Prosthecobacter dejongeii: one gene and its partner. The protein of the gene in region 1 binds, or shares a complex with, the protein of each later gene. Links are inferred from orthologs where the notes say so. Each region holds a gene or a part of one and is shown on either strand. Other genes may lie near its edges. The genes, in order: secA and secY.

Region 1 (8,981 bases):
CCAGTTCCACCCCGAATTCAGCAGCAAGCCGAATGATCCGCACCCGATCTTCAATGGCTTCATCAAGGCTGCCCTCCTGCATCACAGCACACCGGAGCCTCTTTGCTGAGAAGCTCAGACCTCAAAGGCCATCACGCATGACGTGATGGCCTTTTTGTTTGGCCAATAACTGTACTTTTGGTTAGCCAGTCTCCTGGCAGAGCCAGAAGGAGTAAGCAGAAATACCCCAAATTTAAGCCCGACGAGCTGCCACGATCACCTCATCAGCCACACCTTGCAGCATGTCTGTCCAGAGCTTCTCACGGCTTGCCAATTTATCTGGAGACCAGCGATTTCCAATGCTGGTGGCATCCAGTAGCACGACCAGATCAGCCTCACGATGCTGAGTGATGAGGACCTGCTTCACATCTTGGACGAAACGACTTTGCACTTCCTGCTCGGGCGTAGTGGCCAAATTGAAAATCACCACCGCTTTGCTCCCACTGGGTTTCCAGGAAGCCACAAAATCATCTTCATCCCCCAAAGGGATGTGGATCATGTCAGGCTCAATCATGGCGCCAAAACGTTCCCGTACCCCGCGAGCCCAGACTTCGCGATGCATGGGCGTAGCATCCGTGGCGTGGATCAGCACATGGATCACCTCTTGCCCACCTTCGACTGCACGCAGGGTTCTCTTCAGGTAAGAGCGCCAGCCAAGGCTGCGCACGCGCTTTTGCAGCACGCTATGAGCACGCCAGACGGCGAGGCCAGCGAGGCCTAAACGCGGCAGGATGATCATGAGAAACAGAGTGCCTGCATACAGATGAATCCAGGGCCGCGCCACTGCAGGAGCCTGGGCCACCCCACCCGTGCGATGCATCGCCGACAGCTGATCTAAGGGCAGATTCAAATTTAAAACTGAAGACGCAGGGCCAAAAAGCGCGCCAAAGAACTCTTGAGCCCCTGATTCTAAAAGGAGAGTGCTTTCCCAAACTGCACGGTATTCCTGAGCCCAGCCGCGGGCATACAGCCCAGTGATGCTTCCTAGTGCGAGTAGCGCCGCGGCCACGTGCATCCACGCACGCAGGCGACGCTGCAGACGCTCCAGCGCAGGCGCATTGGCCAGGAGACCAAAACGTTGATCCACGGTCAGTCCCGTGAGGGTTTCGCCTTCTACAGCACTGTCATGCCCCACGGGGGAGACCACTCGCGCCAGCCATTCCAGCCAGGCGCTGCCCCGGCTAGCACTCGGCGCAGGCCAAAGCTCCCACACTAAAGACACGCCCATGATGATGGCATTCCAGAGCAACAATCCCACCAAAGGCAGCGCCAAGAGATTGAACTCCGCGGCTTGCCCCAAGCCCGAAAGAAAGTAACCGATCACCAGAGCAATACCCCACCCTCCTAGAGCCCAGGACCAACGCCCTTGGACGGTCACGAGTCGCTCCATCACCCTCACCAAAGAGCCACTCCAGCCAACAACTTCGCGCTCCAACCACTGAGCTCGTTTATGCAAAAAAGTGATCTCGCGGGAGTTAATCGGTTCTCCCTTAATCTCATCGGCCGTCAGTCCACCCCGAGTCCGGGCCGTAGCCTCCCGGCGCCTTTCTTCAGAAAGGATGGCCCCGTCGGCATCGCCTTCTTCAAGGGCCCGCCAGCGTAGGATGCTCTGCCAGTCATTCCAGTCCATGCACGTTCACTTCAGCCATGTTTCAGTCTTACATCTTTGATGCCAGAGTTTTTCAGCGTCTCCTTCAGCCGTTTTAAGATGCGCGGGCGCTCCATCATCAGCGCATGATGGACGGTGGGCTGTAAAACGCGCACCATCAGCACCCCACGCTGAATCGAGTCTGGACGTGAATGCTGGTAAAGAAAGTCGCCCACGATCTCTTTCCAAGCTCCCAGCACTTCCTCCAGCTTCATCCGCTCACCGATTCCTGCTTGCGAAACGATCGGCCCGATGAGGTCGGCCACAGACTTGAGCGGTAAGTCTATGATCGGACCTCCATCCATCCCACGCCACGCCGAGATGAGGGCGTGCCTGCGGCGCTGGGAAGCGGTGGGGAGGCGATTGGACATACCCCTAAAGATGTGTGGGAGTGCTAGGAAATGCGAGTGAGAAATGCATGCTCGGCAATGTTTCATAGGGCCCCACAATCCCACATCCAGCGCCGCATCGAGGCCCGATTAGCTAAATCATTCAACCCTATGTTCAGACTCAAAGCTCCCGTCTTCCTTTTCGTCAACATGCCGAGCAAGCATCCAAAACGTCCAATTTCTCATAGAAGTGCCTTTTTTGACCTCAGCGAAGCCCACCCTCCCTACTTGCCAAGTCGCGCATCCTCTCCAAAGTAATTAGCCCGACCGCCACGCCCCTTTGTGACGCGGCGGTCTTTCTGTCATTCCCTTTCTGTTATGTTCGAGTGGATCATCAAAAAAATCATCGGCACCAAAAACCAGCGCACTGTGAAGCGCTTGCAACCGGTTGTGGCCGAGATCAACCGCATCGAAGCCCAGCTTCAAAACGAATCCGATGAGGTTTTGCGTGAGCGTTGCGCCAAGTGGAAAGCCCAGTTCCGTGCCTTTCATACGCCTCATTTCTTGGGGGGGGTTTCATTGCGTATTGCCGATGAAGAAACCGTCGAAGCTTGCCTGCGTCATGTGGAAGGTTACTTCACCGCACTGAAGCCCCACTTCCCTTCTCTGGATGGCAGCTACCTCGCCGAGAGCGCTTGGAGCGGTGCTTCTATTGAAGATAAAAAAGCCCGTATTGATAAGGCGCGTGATGCCTGGAATGAGATCCAGCCGAAGTTTGCGAACATCATTTCAAAGATCCTCAATGACATCCTTCCGGAAGTCTATGCAGTGGTGAAGAATGCCGCCCGCCGCCTTGTCGGTCAGGAGCACATCGTCTGTGACACGCCGCTGAAGTGGAACATGGTTCACTTTGATGTCCAGCTCATTGGCGGCATTGCCCTGCATCGCGGGATGATTGCCGAAATGGCCACCGGTGAGGGCAAGACCCTTGTGGGCACCCTGCCAGTCGCACTGAATGCACTCACGGGCCGTGGTGTGCACGTCATCACCGTCAATGATTACCTCGCCCGCCGTGACTCGGAGTGGATGGGTTATCTCTACAAGTTCCTAGGCCTTACTGTGGGCTGCATCCAGAATGACCAGCCGAGCCACATCCGCCGCGACCAGTATCAGTGTGACATCACCTACGGGGTAAACAGCGAGTTCGGCTTCGACTACCTGCGTGACAACGGCATGGCCTCCAGCAAGGAGCAGCAGGTGCAGCGCGGCCACTACTTCGCCATCGTGGATGAGGTGGACTCCGTGCTCATTGATGAAGCACGCACACCTCTCATCATCAGCGGTCCTGTGGCTGGAGCGGAAAGCACGCACCAGTATGAGCGCTACAAACCGCTGGTCGAACAGTTGGTTAGACGCCAGAATACACTTTGCAACAGCCTAGTTACTGAGGCTAAAGAAGACGCCAAAAAAGGCGAGCTGGATGTGGCAGGGCGGAAGCTATACCAGTGCCGTCTGGGCCAGCCGAAAAACCGCGCGCTGATGCGCTGCATGGAAGATCCTGAGCTGCGCCGCGCCCTGGAAAAGGCTGAGCTGAAGATGTATGAGGATACCCAGAAGAAGGACCTCTTTGAACTCAAAGAAGGTCTCTACTTCTCCATCGAAGAAAAGAGTCATGACGCTGACCTCAGCGAAAAAGGCCGCAACTTCCTCAGCCCTGACGAGCCGGACGCCTTTGTGCTGCCTGATCTAGCCACCCTGTATTCTGAAATTGATGGTGATGCCTCCCTAACGGAAGCCCAGAAAATCCAGAAAAAGAATGAACTGCAGGACCGTCTTTCCCACCAGGGTCAGCGCATCCACCAGATCAGCCAGCTCCTTCGGGCCTATTGTCTCTATGAGAAGGACGTGGAATACGTCGTCGAAGAGAACAAAGTCGTCATCGTGGATGAGCAGACGGGCCGCAAGATGGCGGGCCGCCGCTGGAGCGATGGCCTCCATCAGGCTGTGGAAGCCAAGGAAGGTGTGCAGATTGATGCCGAGACTCAGACCCTGGCCACCATCACGATTCAGAACTACTTCCGCCTTTATGAAAAGCTGGGCGGCATGACCGGTACTGCTGAAACGGACGCATCCGAATTCCATGACATCTATGGCCTGGACGTGCTGACGATCCCGACCAACCGAATCGTGAAGCGCCTGGATCAGAACGACAGCATCTACAAGACGCGTCGTGAGAAGTACAATGCGGTGATCGAAATGATCCGCGAACGCCATGCCAAGGGCCAGCCTCTCCTGGTGGGCACCGCCAGTGTGGAAGCTTCTGAAACTGTCAGCCGCATGCTGAAGCTGCAGAAGATTCCTCATGCGGTCTTGAATGCGAAGTATCACCGTCAGGAGGCCGAAATCGTCGCCCGTGCCGGTCAAAAAGGTTCCGTAACCATCTCCACCAACATGGCGGGTCGTGGCACCGATATTAAGTTGGGCGAAGGTGTGTCTGAACTGGGCGGCCTGATGGTGCTGGCCACGGAGCGTCACGAATCCCGCCGGGTGGATCGCCAGCTTCGCGGTCGCTGCGCACGTCAAGGTGACCCTGGTGAGAGCAAGTTTTTCCTCAGCTTTGAGGATGAACTGATGCGCAACTTCGGCGCGGCTGACCGCATGACCAAGATCATGGAACGCTTTGGCATGGCTGAAGGTGAAGAGCTTCAGCATCCTTGGTTAAACCGCTCCGTCGAAACCGCCCAGAAACGCGTGGAACAGCGTAACTACACCTGGCGCAAGCGCGTGCTGGAATACGATGATGTGATGAACCAGCAGCGCGAAGTCATCTATGAATGGCGCAACGATGTGCTGGACAGCAATGACCCACGCCTGCTCATCAATGAAGCCGTTGAAAAAGGTCTCAAAGAACGTCTGGAAGAATTCCTGCCAAAAGAACGCGGCAGCGACATGGAGCCAGACTATGAGAACCTGCTCCAGTGGGTGAATACCACCTTCCCGATCGGTCTGCGCGACTTTGATGACGAGTTCAAAGCTCTCGATTTCGAAGCTCAATATGTTTGGCTGAAGGACAAAATCTTCGGTGCCTACGATCTCAAAGTTAGCGGTGCCAACCCACAAGCTCTGCAAGAGATCGAGAAGATGATTCTGCTCAATGCCATCGACCGTCTCTGGCAGGAACATCTGTATGCATTGGACGCTCTCAAGGAAGGTATCAGTCTGCGCAGTTATGGGCAGAAGGATCCGCTCATTGAATTCAAGCAAGAAGCCTTCACCATTTTCGCTGAATTGATGCGCAACATCAATGGTGAGGTCCTGGGAAATCTCTTCCGCAGCACTCAGCAGTTAGCTGCCTTTGAGCAATTTCTGGCCCAGATCGCCATGATGCAGCAGCAGCAAGGCAATGGCATCCAGATTCAAGATGGAAACCTTGTCCTTCAACCTCAGGCACGCCCCGCACCAGAACCTGAACCCGAAAAGCCAAAGCCCCATAACCCCAGTTCTGATGGGCCTAAGCTGATCCTGCCTGGCATGGTCCCGCAAAAGAAGCCCCTTTCTAACGCAGGTCGCAATGACTCCTGCCCCTGTGGCAGTGGCAAAAAGTTCAAAAACTGCTGCGGACGACTGGCGTAATCTCTTCACGCCACCCGTTCCCTCAATCTCTCACCATGAACGAAGAAACCCTACAGTCCGCCCTATCCAATCCGCAAAACCTTGGCGAGATGCCCGATGCGGATGCGGTAGGGACTGTCGGTTCCCCCGACTGTGGAGACATGGTGCGCATGTGGCTGAAGTACAAGGAAAAGGACGGCAAGAAAGTGATTGATAAGGCTAGCTTCCAAAGCTTCGGCTGCCAGACGGCCATCGCCGTAGCCAGTCTGGCCACGGAATTGATCCGTGGGAAAACCAAGGAAGAAGCTCTGCAAATGAGCGCCGCAGAACTCAGTGCGCCCCTCGGGGCTCTGCCGCCTATGAAGATTCATTGTGGTCAAATGGTGGAAGGGGCTCTGAAAGCTGCGCTCGAAGCAGACTCAGTTACAGCACCCGCACCCGTGAGCACGCCTGTGAATTTCGGAAGCCCTACCCTAATGGATAGTTTGGCTGCGGCTGGGAAGAGTGCGGGGAAGATCAAGATCGTGCTGCAAGAGTAGCAGCTTCGTTCTCTGAAACCACGCTGCCACACCTCATAGCCCTGATAGGACATGCACTTTGCAAAGGGCATTGTGATTGATGTTTCGCAGAACGCATTCTTCAAAACTGATTTGAAACTGCAGCTCCGTCTTCAAGATAGGTGTCCGAAAAGCGGCGTCGGGATTGGCCGATTGGTGCCCGCCACATGCGGGACTTGGCTGTTATCATCAAGATAGCAGCCTGTGCTCTTGCTTTGGCACTCATCCCACTTCACCCGCCTTTTCAATCGGCTCCTCTTTTTGGAAGCCGGTCCAACGCCAAATAAACAGAGTCGGGAGTGAAACTAAAGACGGGGCACGGTTTGTGCATGGCGAGGTGAGTCTGCTTCTGACCTCATCTCCTCCCATGAAACCTTTACTTTACCTCCTGACAGCTTGTTTGCTGCCCGTCGCCGCACAGGCTCAAGACATTGATCCAAATCGCTATGGAACTCTGACTTTCTACTTCGAAAATGATTTGTTCGGTAACACCGATGCGAATTACACCAATGGAGCGCGCATCGGCTGGAGTTCCCCCAATCTTAAAAAGTTTGGCGATGATCCCACATTAGGACAGATGGCAGGCTATTTTGATGGTTTTGGCACGGATACCTATGAGCGAAATGTCGCCATTACCCTGGGACAGAGCATGTTTACGCCGATGGATACGGATGCCAGGGATCTGGTCAAAGATCAGCGCCCCTACGCAGGCTGGTTGTATGTCGGTATGGGATTGATCTGGAAAAACGAACGCGTTAAAAATTCTCTCGTTTTTAACGTAGGCGTCGTCGGGCCTTGGTCCTACGCTGAGGAAACTCAGCGCCTTGTTCACGAAGCGCGAGACATTGATTATCCTCAGGGATGGGACAATCAGTTAGGCAACGAAATCGGGGTTAACATCTCTTATGAACGCATGTGGCGCATTCGTGACCGCCGTGACAACCACGGCTTCGACTGGGATATCCTGCCTTATGCGGGTGCTACTTTAGGCAATGTCATGACTCACGCGACCGTCGGCACCGAAGTTCGTTTTGGTTACAACCTTCCCGATGACTTTGGCACCGGAGCGATCACTGAAGCGGCGACCACACCGACAGCCCTAGAAAATCCCTACACCTCCAAATCGTGGGCCAATCGCCTAGGTTTTCACTTTTTCATCCGTGGTGAAGGCCGTGCTGTAGCACGCAATATCTTCCTGGATGGCAACACCTTCCGTGACAGCCATTCTGTGGATAAATACCCTCTGGTCGCTGACCTCTCCGCAGGCTTTGCGGTGAATTGGAAAAACACCAAACTCAGCTACGCCTACATTTATCGTACCCGCGAATATCGCGGTCAGGATGAAGGGCAGATTTTTGGATCTATCACGCTGAGCTTCAATTTCTAAGGCTACCTCTAGCTCTAGATTTTAAAGAAGGATGGACCGCGAGGTTCATCCTTCTTTCGTTTCAGGCGTCAGCACCTCAGTCATCGTGTTGGGTTTTAGCACTACTTTTCCCGCATCTGCGACCATGACTGAAACGAGCCCTGCTAACCAAGCTGCGAGCAGACCACTGAACGGCTCAAATAAAATGCCCATCCAGGCCAGCGTCACCGTCAGGCTCAAGGTTAAATAGGTCAGCCCACATAGGAAGGTAAACTTTTGCCATAAAGCCCGCATTTCTAGACCCGCCCAGGCACTGATGAAAGCAAACAGGGTGTAATAACCATACTGCAAAATGAGGCTCGTTTTCACTCCTCCTTCGGGTAACACCAAAAGACGTGGCAGCTGCTTTTCCAACCATAAGGCCAATTCAGGAAACAGACCGAACTGATAGAGAGCCAAAATTGGCACACAGACCAGGATGCCGATGAACATGAGGGTGACTCGATTGCGATCCATAAAATTAAATATCGGTAGCTTCAGACTGGCGATAGGACTCGACTACGAGATCGCTCAGAAATTTGTCCGGGTGCTCCACTGATTCGCGCTGGATGTGAAAGGCCTTCTGCCCCGTGCTACGCGAAACGAGTTGGAGACCGAAGGGATAGTCTTTAAACAAACGTAGGCAAAGATCATCCACCGCGCAGCCCTCACGCTCAGCCCGCTGGACCAAAGCACGCACGGCCCCTGCATCAAAGACCAACTCCAATCCGTGCGAGGAGGCAAACTGAGCTGCAAAACGGTGGACGATCTCCGCCCGCACATCCGTGCTGAAGCTCTGCGCATCTATACGGCAGCGTTCCAGAGCATTGAGCGGATCCGCCACCAAAGGGCCATCCACGATCAAATCGGGTAGCCCCAGGCTGGGCAGTTCAAACTTAAAATCACGCAGGACTTTTTCCCACGCAGTCACCAAACCACGCGCTCCTGTTTTTTCATCCGCCGCACGCTCTGCCACTGCCCGCAGTGCATCATCTTCAAAGACGGTGCGAACACCGTAAGCATGAAACTCCCGCTCGTATTGACGAATGAGACTGCCCTCACTGTTCTTCATGATCTGGAAGAGATCATCTGCCTTCAGCGAATCACAAAAAACACGAACAGGCAGACGCCCGATGAACTCAGCCTCAAAACCATAATCGATGAAGTCCTTCGTACGCGCTTCCCTCAATAGCTCCTCTGCCTGCGGTTTCTCTGCCATCATCGCCCCAAAACCGATGGCAGATTTAGTCTGCCGCTTTTCGATGATTTTTTCCAGTCCTGAAAAGGCACCGCTTACAATGAAGAGGATATTGCGGGTATTCACCACCTCACGGCCCGTGCGCCCTTTGCGAGTATCAAACATCATCTGCATCTGGCTGCGCATATCGTTA
Region 2 (8,091 bases), on another replicon or contig:
TGGCTGCTCTCGGCGCCCTGCGTCCGAAAGACGAAATCCTGCGTGCTCGCGGTAAAGAGATCAAAGAGAAGAAAGCTCTGTAATTGATCCCCAAGTTCAAAGTTTAATTTTCAAATCAGTATGCAACTCCAAGACGTCAAACCTCGCCCAGGGGCGAAAAAGCGCCGCAAGCGTATCGGGTGCGGTGAAAGCTCCGGCCACGGCAAGACTTCCTGTAAAGGACACAAGGGTCAAAAAGCCCGTGCAGGTGCCGGTATCCGTCCAGGCTTCGAAGGTGGCCAGATGCCTCTTCACCGTCGTCTCCCCAAAAAGGGTTTCAGCAATGCTCAGTTCCGCGATGTCTATGAAGTCGTGAACGTGAGTGCTTTGAATGCCTTCGAAGACGGCACGGTGATCAATGAAGTTCTGCTTCGTGAGAGCAACATTGTTAACCGTAACTGCGATGCGATTAAGATCCTGGGTTCTGGTGACCTCAGCCGCAAGCTGACCATCGAAATCAAGAATGTCAGCGCCTCGGCCCGCGAGAAGATCGAGAAGGCTGGCGGCTCAGTCGCAGCTTGATCATTTAAGATCTAACTCAACCCGTCAGCGGGCCAGTCACCAATCAACCTTTTCGGTTGTTAGATGGCTAGGCCCGCTTTCTTATACTCCCCTTTCTCATGATTTCTGCTTTTGCTAACAGCTTCAAAGTCCCAGACCTGCGTTCCCGAATTCTGTTCACGCTGGCGATGATCGTCATCGTCCGCATCGGTGCTTCTATCACCCTTCCAGGGGTAGATGTCACTGTGCTGGATGAGTGGATCAAAACTCGCACAGCGGACGCCGGTTCAGGTGCTGCTCAAGTGGCTGCGTTGCTGAATGTGTTCAGTGGCGGTGGCCTGCAAAACTGTGCCATCTTTGCTCTGGGCATTATGCCCTACATCAGCGCATCAATCATGTTACAGCTCCTTACTGCTGTGGTGCCACGTTTGAGTAAGATGGCTCGAGAAGATGGTGGACGGCAGAAGATCACACAATATACGCGAATCGCGACGATCGTGCTTTGCCTTTTCCAGGGTTATTTGCTGGCGCAGTCATTGCAAAATCCAGGTCAAAATATTTTCTTGGGCGGGCTGAATGAGACGATTGAGCGTCTTCAGCGTCCTTTGGTTCCTGACTTTGGCTTTTGGAGCTTTGTGTTTCCTTCAGTGATCACGATTACAGCAGGAACGATGTTGATGATGTGGTTGGGAGAAATGATCACCGACCGGGGGATTGGTAACGGAGTCTCTTTGCTGATCTGTGTGAACATCGTCTCGGATCTTCCTGGTGCGATGGTGCAGGTGTGGCAGACCTACGTAGGTAACGTGGATGGTGACATGAGTAAGCCCGCTACCTTGGTGCTCCTCCTGGCGTTTATGATCCTGGTGATCGCTGGTGTGATTGCGCTGACCCAGGCGACGCGTAGAATCGTCATTCAGTACGCTAAGCGCGTGGTGGGCCGCAAGGTCTATGGTGGTCAGACTCAGTATCTGCCTCTGAAGATCAATTATTCTGGTGTGATGCCGATTATTTTCGCCCAGGCAATCTTGCTTTTCCCATCTTCCATCATCGCTTCGATGTTCCCTGATGTGGGTTGGGTGCAGCGCTTTTCTCAGGCGATTGCTTCCGGCTGGATCTATTATGGTCTTTCTGCAGCTCTGATTTTCTTCTTTAGTTATTTCTGGGTAGCGACCATGTTCCAGCCAACCCAGATCTCTGAAGATCTCAAGAAGAGTGGCGGTTACATCCCTGGCATTCGTCCAGGTAAGCCGACGGCTGATTTCTTGGATTTCACGATGAGCCGCCTGACTTTTGCGGGGGCCATCTTCCTGACGGCTCTTTATGTCATGCCTGGTGTCATTAGTGCCTTGCTGGGCATCGCACCTCAGACGGCGCAGTTTTTCGGTGGCACCAGCCTTCTCATTTTGGTGGGTGTTGTCCTGGACGTGATGCGTCAGATCGAAACTCACTTGCTCAAGAGCCACTATGATGGCTTCCTGAAGAAGGGTCGTATTCGTGGCCGCTTTGATCGGATGCAGCAGACTGGTGAAGTGGCCAACCCGACCACCGTTGCCGTTCTTTGGACCGGTATCGCCCTGATCACTCTTTTGGGAGTGGCTTGGCTGATCTACAACAAAGGCATGTGATTTGATCCATGGGACTCCTCAGCAGTAGCAAAATTCCGATCCGCCACGGCGTTCAGCAACAGGGGATTCGCGAAGCCTGTCAAATGGCCCGTGATATCCTTTTGAAGACGGCAGCTCAGGCTCATGTCGGTGTGACCACTGGAGAAGTGGATCGGTTTGCGGCTGCTGAGATGAAAGCCCGTGGATGTAAAAGTGCCTTTCTAGGCTACAGGAAGTTTCCTGGGCACATTTGTATCTCGATCAATGAGGAGGTGGTTCATGGCATCGGTGGGCCACGTGTCATTCAAGATGGCGATATTGTGAAAATCGATGTCGGGATTGAATACAATGGCTGGATTGGTGATAACGCTCTCACCGTTCCTATGGGTAATGTTGCCAAAGAAACGTTGCATCTGTTAGCGGCCACGGAGGAGTCTTTGCATGCAGCTATCAGGCACGCACGTGATGGTTGGATGCTAGGTGACCTTTGCGCTTCGGTTGAGGAGCACGTGATTCAGTATGGTTACACGGTTGTCCGTGAGTTTGTGGGTCATGGTGTTGGGCGGAAGCTTCATGAAGAGCCCCAAATCCCGAATTACGGAACGAAAGGGGATCGTCCCCGTCTGAAATCCGGGATGACGTTGGCTATCGAACCTATGATCAATATGGGAACGGGCAAAACACGAGTCCTTTCCGATAATTGGACAGCGATTACTCAGGATCGTAAACCGAGTGCTCATTTCGAGCATGTTGTTTTGGTGACAGATAAAGAGCCTGAGATCCTGACATTCCGCAAGCGCATGTTCCCAAAGGGAGTCAATGATTTGACACCCTTACCTGTGAGTGAGTTGTTCTGATTCATTTGTATTTTCCAAAAAGGCCCTCATTCAGAGGGCTTTTTTTTATTCAATGGTACTGACAGGGCTCTATGAGCTTCTTATTTACTGAACACTTTTCTTGTCATCGGATAGTCTCATGAAGGCCTGAGGAAAACGGAGGCCGAAGTGTTCGCTCCCTTCAGTTATCATACTGAGGTGGTGCTATAATTTAGACTAGATGGGTGGATTCTGTGATCGAACGAGAAGCTCTTTATTCATGGCTTTAATCGTCATGTCATGCCGCATGTTTTCAGTAGGATTTCACCGGCCAACTGAAAAAATAACAAGTTCTTCCCATTTTAAAAACCATATCCGAACATGGTGAAGGATGGTGATGACGTGAATATTTCTGCCAGTGGGATCTCGCCACCCTGATGAAAATCCGGATTATTTCTCCCGGCTGCACATCTGTGTGCTTCCTGCTTCTTTCACGCCTACATTGATGAATGATTGAGGTCACATTTGAGGCCTTTAGAGTGTTAAAACTTGGTGGTCATGTTCTGACCCCTTTTCGTCTCGTGCCTTGTATTTGAACTGATTTCCAAAAACCTTTTCCGATAAGCGCCGACGGGGCGGGACGGTTGTCGTTCACCGCAAGCTGGACTTGGCTGTTATCGTCAAGATTGCAGCCTGAGCTTTGGTCTTGCCACCCATCGCACCGCGCCCACCTTTTCAATCAGGCCCTCTTTTTGGAAATTGGTCTTGGATCCATAAGTCGAAGGTTTGGTTTCAAGTCTTTTCTTGTCGGACGGCGTGCCGTGGAGGGCTTGCTGCTAAAATTGGAGAAGGTGATGGAGAAAGTGTGAATTTCATCCAGCCGTGGGCCTTTGGCGCTTTGAAAACATGGCTGCCAAGTCTGTCTTATCTGTCGTTTCTTTAATGCATCTGTTTTATTGATTTTTTGAAGAGGAGGCTCGCTTCCATGTTGGGTTTGGCTGACTAGTCTTTCGAGATTTGGCTTTTTAATCGGTCGCCTTTCTATTGTTTGGCCTCACGGAGGACTTACTCCGTGTTTCACATAAAGGCAGTGTGGGATTGTTTTTGAACGCTTTGTATTCTGAGATCTCTAAGCTTTAGAATAATGTTAAGGTTTCTTTAATAAGATTGCAAATTTGGTAGGATTCTTGGAAATGAATGAGCTTAGAGCTCAATTACGGGCATTTTCTCAAATGTGATATGTTTGGAATTTTTCAAGACCACTAAAATCTGCAAGAATAGGCTTGATGTCATGGTAATTATATAGCAACTTCGACTCAATTCTGATTTTGCTTAGTTGTTCACAATGACAGGCAGCAATCTTCATTTTTACCACAATACTTTTTATGGCTGAATTAACCTCCCCTGAACTCATGACGGTCAAAGAGACTGCTGAGTATCTTCGCATTCCCCTGCCTACCGTTTATTATCTTGTTCAGCGTGGTCAGTTGCCTGCTGTCCAGATTGGTGGACGGTGGCGTATCAAACGCAGTCTTTTGGATCGTGACGTGCTGCGTAAAGAGGACGAGTCAGGTCAGCCCACCGTGATGGTTGTTGACGATGACCCTGCTTTGCAGGCTTTATTTAAGCAATTTTTAAAGAAAGCAGGCTTTGGACGTTTGGTCGTTGGCACGGGTGCTGAGGCTATCAGTATGGCCAAGAAGCAGCGCTTTGATTTTGTTTTCCTGGATTTGAAGCTTCCGGATGTCCCTGGAGATGAAGTCTATTCCCAGCTCAAGGAGATGTATCCGGATCTGCCCATCGTGGTCATCACAGGCTATCCAGATAGTGAAATCCTGAGTCGCATTCTTTCTCATGGACCCGTGACTGTCATCAAGAAGCCGATCGAGTATGATCAGCTTAACAAGGCTGTGAAGCAGCTCGGTCATAAAGGAGCTGAGGTTTAAAGCCTGAATGCCGTGGAGACTTTCGTGATCAAGCGATACGGAAGATCTCCACGGGCTCGGAAATTCCTTTGAGTTGCATGACGGGAAGGGGGGCGATGGGAGTGGTGGATGATAAACTCCGGGCAGTTTCTGCATCCACGACGATTTCACCTGCTTGGGCGATGCTGCAAAGACGCGAGGCTAAGTTGACCCGATGTCCGATGACGGTGTAGCTGAGGCGTTGGTCTGAGCCCATGCAGCCAGCGACGACATTGCCGGTGGCGATGCCGATGCCGATTTCCAGTGGGTGACGGCATTTTTGATTGAGGTGGTGACGTGCTTTGAGCATGGCTTGGGCGCAATCGACGGCTCGTTGAGAATCGTGCCCCGTGGTGATGGGGGCGCCGAAGAGGACCATGATGAGGTCTCCCACAAATTTATCCACAATGCCCCCGTGGTTATAGGCGACTTGAGTGAGCAGAGTCATGTGCTCGTTGAGAAGATCGATGACTTCATGGGGTGGCATTCTCTCAGTCAGAGCGGTAAAGCCTCGAATGTCACAAAAGAGCATCGCTACATCTCTTAATTCTCCGCCCAAGGCTTCTCGATTTTCGATCAAGCGTTCAGCCACCGTTCGATCTGCGACGGCATTGAGAATGCTGCGATACTTTTCTTGGAGTGCCAAGCCTGCGGCCATGTCATTGAAGGCATGGGCAAGGAGGCCGACTTCATCTCGCGTGACGGGGACTCGGACGTCGTAATTGCCGCGTTCAATCTCCTGAGTGGCTGTGACGAGGGTCCGGATGGGACCTGAGAGACTGCGAGAGATGAGCATGACGAGCACGAAAGCGACGAGAAGGGTGATGATGGCTAAGCTGATGGCGCTGCGGCGAAGATCCAGAATCTCTCTCTGGAGTGAGGCGAGGGGATATAGATTGACCTGAAGAGCTTTAGGAAAAGGACTGTCTGGGTTGAGAATTCGGTAAATGAGCCGATGCTGACTATGACCGATAGAGAGAAGGATCTCTTGATTGTCTTCGGATGAATGCACGAGGGCGTTTGCGAGGGCTTTTTCGATGACGTTTTTTTGGTCTTCAGGAACTGTGGAAGAGACGAGTTTTCCCTCGATGAAGATGCCCCCCATGATTTCGCCGTAGTCACTGCGGCGCGTTTGTTCATACAGGATGCGGTCTGCGATGGCAGGGAGGGGCAGGCCGAAGACGAAGGCACCTAGAAAGGTCTGGGTCTGAGGATCTCTGACTGGGGTGATGAAAACCTCGCGCACTTGTTCGGCGCGACGTTCGCCGGCTTCGACCAGTAAATAACCGACTTCTTGCTGTTTAAGGATTTCTTCAAATTTGCGATCGCTGAGCCAGGGTATTCGGTCTGAGTTGCGCCGGAGCTGTAGGGTTTCATTCGCTTGCCCTGGGAAGGGGATCGTATTGCTACGGGTGCGTGAATTGATGACAAATTGGCCTTCGGCATTGATGAGGGTAATGAAAGGCGCAGATTGGCCGCTATTCGTAGAACGCGAGGGTTCTCGAAACGGGCGTTTGTGATCTTCTTTGCGTTCATGGGGCTGTGTGGTGAGCCTGCCGATGTTGGTGAATTCACTTTGGAGTCGTTCTTGGGCGAGGGATTCCAAGGCCGGGCGGAGGTCTCTCCCTGCTTTGGCGTAGTCACCTTCTTTCATCGCTGCGATCAGTTCGGTTTTTTGCGCCATGCGCTCCAGAACTGTTGAGAGGGCGTGAAAACGCCGATCTTTGGCGAGGGTAACTGCGCTGATTTGGCTCTCAAATTGTTCCTCAAAGAGGTGCTGATAGGTGGCGCTGAATTTCCATTCGGCCAGCAGGAGAGCTCCCGTGGTCACGGCGGCGACGACAGGAAAGATCGTCAAGATGAGCTTCGCTCGAAAACTGGAAAAGAGTTTCATGGAGGCAGCTCCTAGATGGTGCTGCAGGCTTTAACTCCATGTCGAGCCGAAAGCTGCGCTGGAGGGTCAAACTCTTTTCGGTGAGGCTACTTTTTGACGCGTTTCATGCGGAAGCTGCCTTTATCCAAAGCGCACTCGTAGGTGGCGTGGAAGTCATCACCTTTGACCGTTCCTTGGTAGGTGTAGAGGCCGCCTGCCCAACTGGGCATCTGGTGCTGGCCCTGGAACTGTAGTTGACCTGCGGGCGTGGCTGGGGTCACGCGGTGGTCCACACGATAAGCGCCGCTAAGGATGCCAGCCCAGGTGGCGTGATAATGAAAGGCGTGATCTCCCTCTTTGTTTTTAGTGGGGCCCACGACGCTGCGCAGGCGGCCGTGATGGCCATTGGATTCGCTCTGCCAGGTGCCTTCCCAGGCACCTTCGATGCCTTCGGTCACAGGAGCCCGGAGGGCGGCTTTCCACTCGCGGTTGAAGCCGAGGGAGCAAGAACTGAGGAGGACGGAGAGGCCGAGGAGAAAAAGCAAGCGTGTCATGATGAGGGCAAAAACGCTCTCAATCGGCTCATTCGCTCAGGCAAATGAGGGTTTTTAGACGCCGACCTGGGCGCGCACTTGGTCAGGCGAAATGCCGCGAAGTTGGAAGACCCTGAGAAGGGTGTCTTCGATAAGGTTGTTCGGGCAAGAGGCTCCGGCGGTGATGCCAATGGTGACGGGGCCGTCTTCAGCCAGTTTAGTGGAATAACTGGTTTTTTCCGCTTTCAAGTGGAGGTCAAAGTGGACGATCTGCTCCAGAGATGTCAGGCACTCGGCTGTACGAATGAAGAATGTGGGAAGCTGTTGCTCGCCGATTTCCACAAGGTGGGTGGTATTGGAGCTGTTGTAACCACCGACGACGAGCAGTACATCGAGAGGCTGCTGGAGGAGAAGAAAGAGGGAGTCTTGACGCTCCTGGGTGGCTCCGCAGATGGTATCGAAGACCTGGAAATTCTTTTGTGTGGCGTCGTTGCCATCACGGTCTTCGATGGCCTTTTGAAGGCGGCGCTGGATTTCTTCCGTCTCGGACTTCAGCATGGTGGTCTGATTGGCCACTCCGATGCGCTGGAGATGTAGGTCGGGATCAAACCCTTCGGAAAGGGCGCTGGCACCTTTGAAGCGTTCTAGAAAGAGGGCTTTATCGCCGCCATGGCGGATGTATTCGCAGACGTAATCCACGTCTGAAAGGGTGAGAACGACGAGGTAATGGCCATTGCCTTGGTCGCCTAATGCGCGGGA

The links.
Region 2: the proteins of secA (region 1) and secY are in contact, whole or in part, in a crystal structure (PDB 3DIN), measured with the Thermotoga maritima proteins. The link is inferred for Prosthecobacter dejongeii from one-to-one orthologs. Residues at the interface, in WP_004082002.1 of Thermotoga maritima: Glu261, Ala262, Arg263, Lys300, Ala301, Arg302, Thr303, Ile304, Ile305, Leu323, Tyr324, Asp325, Pro326, Val329, Ser330, Tyr333, Ile336, Lys340, Phe345, Val349, Glu363, Phe364, Tyr374, Ser375, Gly376, Gly377, Glu393, Ile395, Thr482, Ser483; in WP_004081795.1 of Thermotoga maritima: Glu108, Gly109, Glu110, Glu111, Ala236, Glu237, Arg238, Arg239, Ile240, Thr241, Ile242, Gln243, Tyr244, Ala245, Arg246, Arg247, Val248, Thr249, Gly250, Arg251, Arg252, Val253, Tyr254, Gly256, Ala257, Ser258, Thr259, Tyr260, Leu261, Pro262.

What each region holds. Positions count from the first base shown.
Region 1 is NZ_JACHIF010000013.1:64,684-73,664, forward strand. Bases 2,047-5,849 are described here. They hold secA (preprotein translocase subunit SecA), read left to right. Parts: upstream 2,047-2,394; coding sequence 2,395-5,649; downstream 5,650-5,849. Other genes in these bases: HNQ64_RS22610 (DUF721 domain-containing protein), read right to left, coding at 2,047-2,058; HNQ64_RS22620 (iron-sulfur cluster assembly scaffold protein), read left to right, coding at 5,685-5,849. Also shown: HNQ64_RS22600 (CTP synthase), read left to right, coding at 1-109; HNQ64_RS22605 (DUF2868 domain-containing protein), read right to left, coding at 233-1,669; more of HNQ64_RS22610, read right to left, coding at 1,681-2,046; more of HNQ64_RS22620, read left to right, coding at 5,850-6,167; HNQ64_RS22625 (lipid A deacylase LpxR family protein), read left to right, coding at 6,553-7,572; HNQ64_RS22630 (hypothetical protein), read right to left, coding at 7,618-8,067; HNQ64_RS22635 (AAA family ATPase), read right to left, coding at 8,072-8,981. UniProt on the Escherichia coli protein: Required for protein export, interacts with the SecYEG preprotein conducting channel.
Region 2 is NZ_JACHIF010000011.1:62,529-70,619, reverse strand. The notes cover bases 1-2,913. They hold secY (preprotein translocase subunit SecY), read left to right. Parts: upstream 1-659; coding sequence 660-2,168; downstream 2,169-2,913. Other genes in these bases: map (type I methionyl aminopeptidase), read left to right, coding at 2,177-2,913; rplO (50S ribosomal protein L15), read left to right, coding at 121-561; rpsE (30S ribosomal protein S5), read left to right, coding at 1-83. In the rest of the region: more of map, read left to right, coding at 2,914-3,004; HNQ64_RS20765 (response regulator), read left to right, coding at 4,348-4,908; HNQ64_RS20760 (adenylate/guanylate cyclase domain-containing protein), read right to left, coding at 4,937-6,820; HNQ64_RS20755 (hypothetical protein), read right to left, coding at 6,907-7,353; HNQ64_RS20750 (4-hydroxy-3-methylbut-2-enyl diphosphate reductase), read right to left, coding at 7,408-8,091. UniProt on the Escherichia coli protein: The central subunit of the protein translocation channel SecYEG. Consists of two halves formed by TMs 1-5 and 6-10.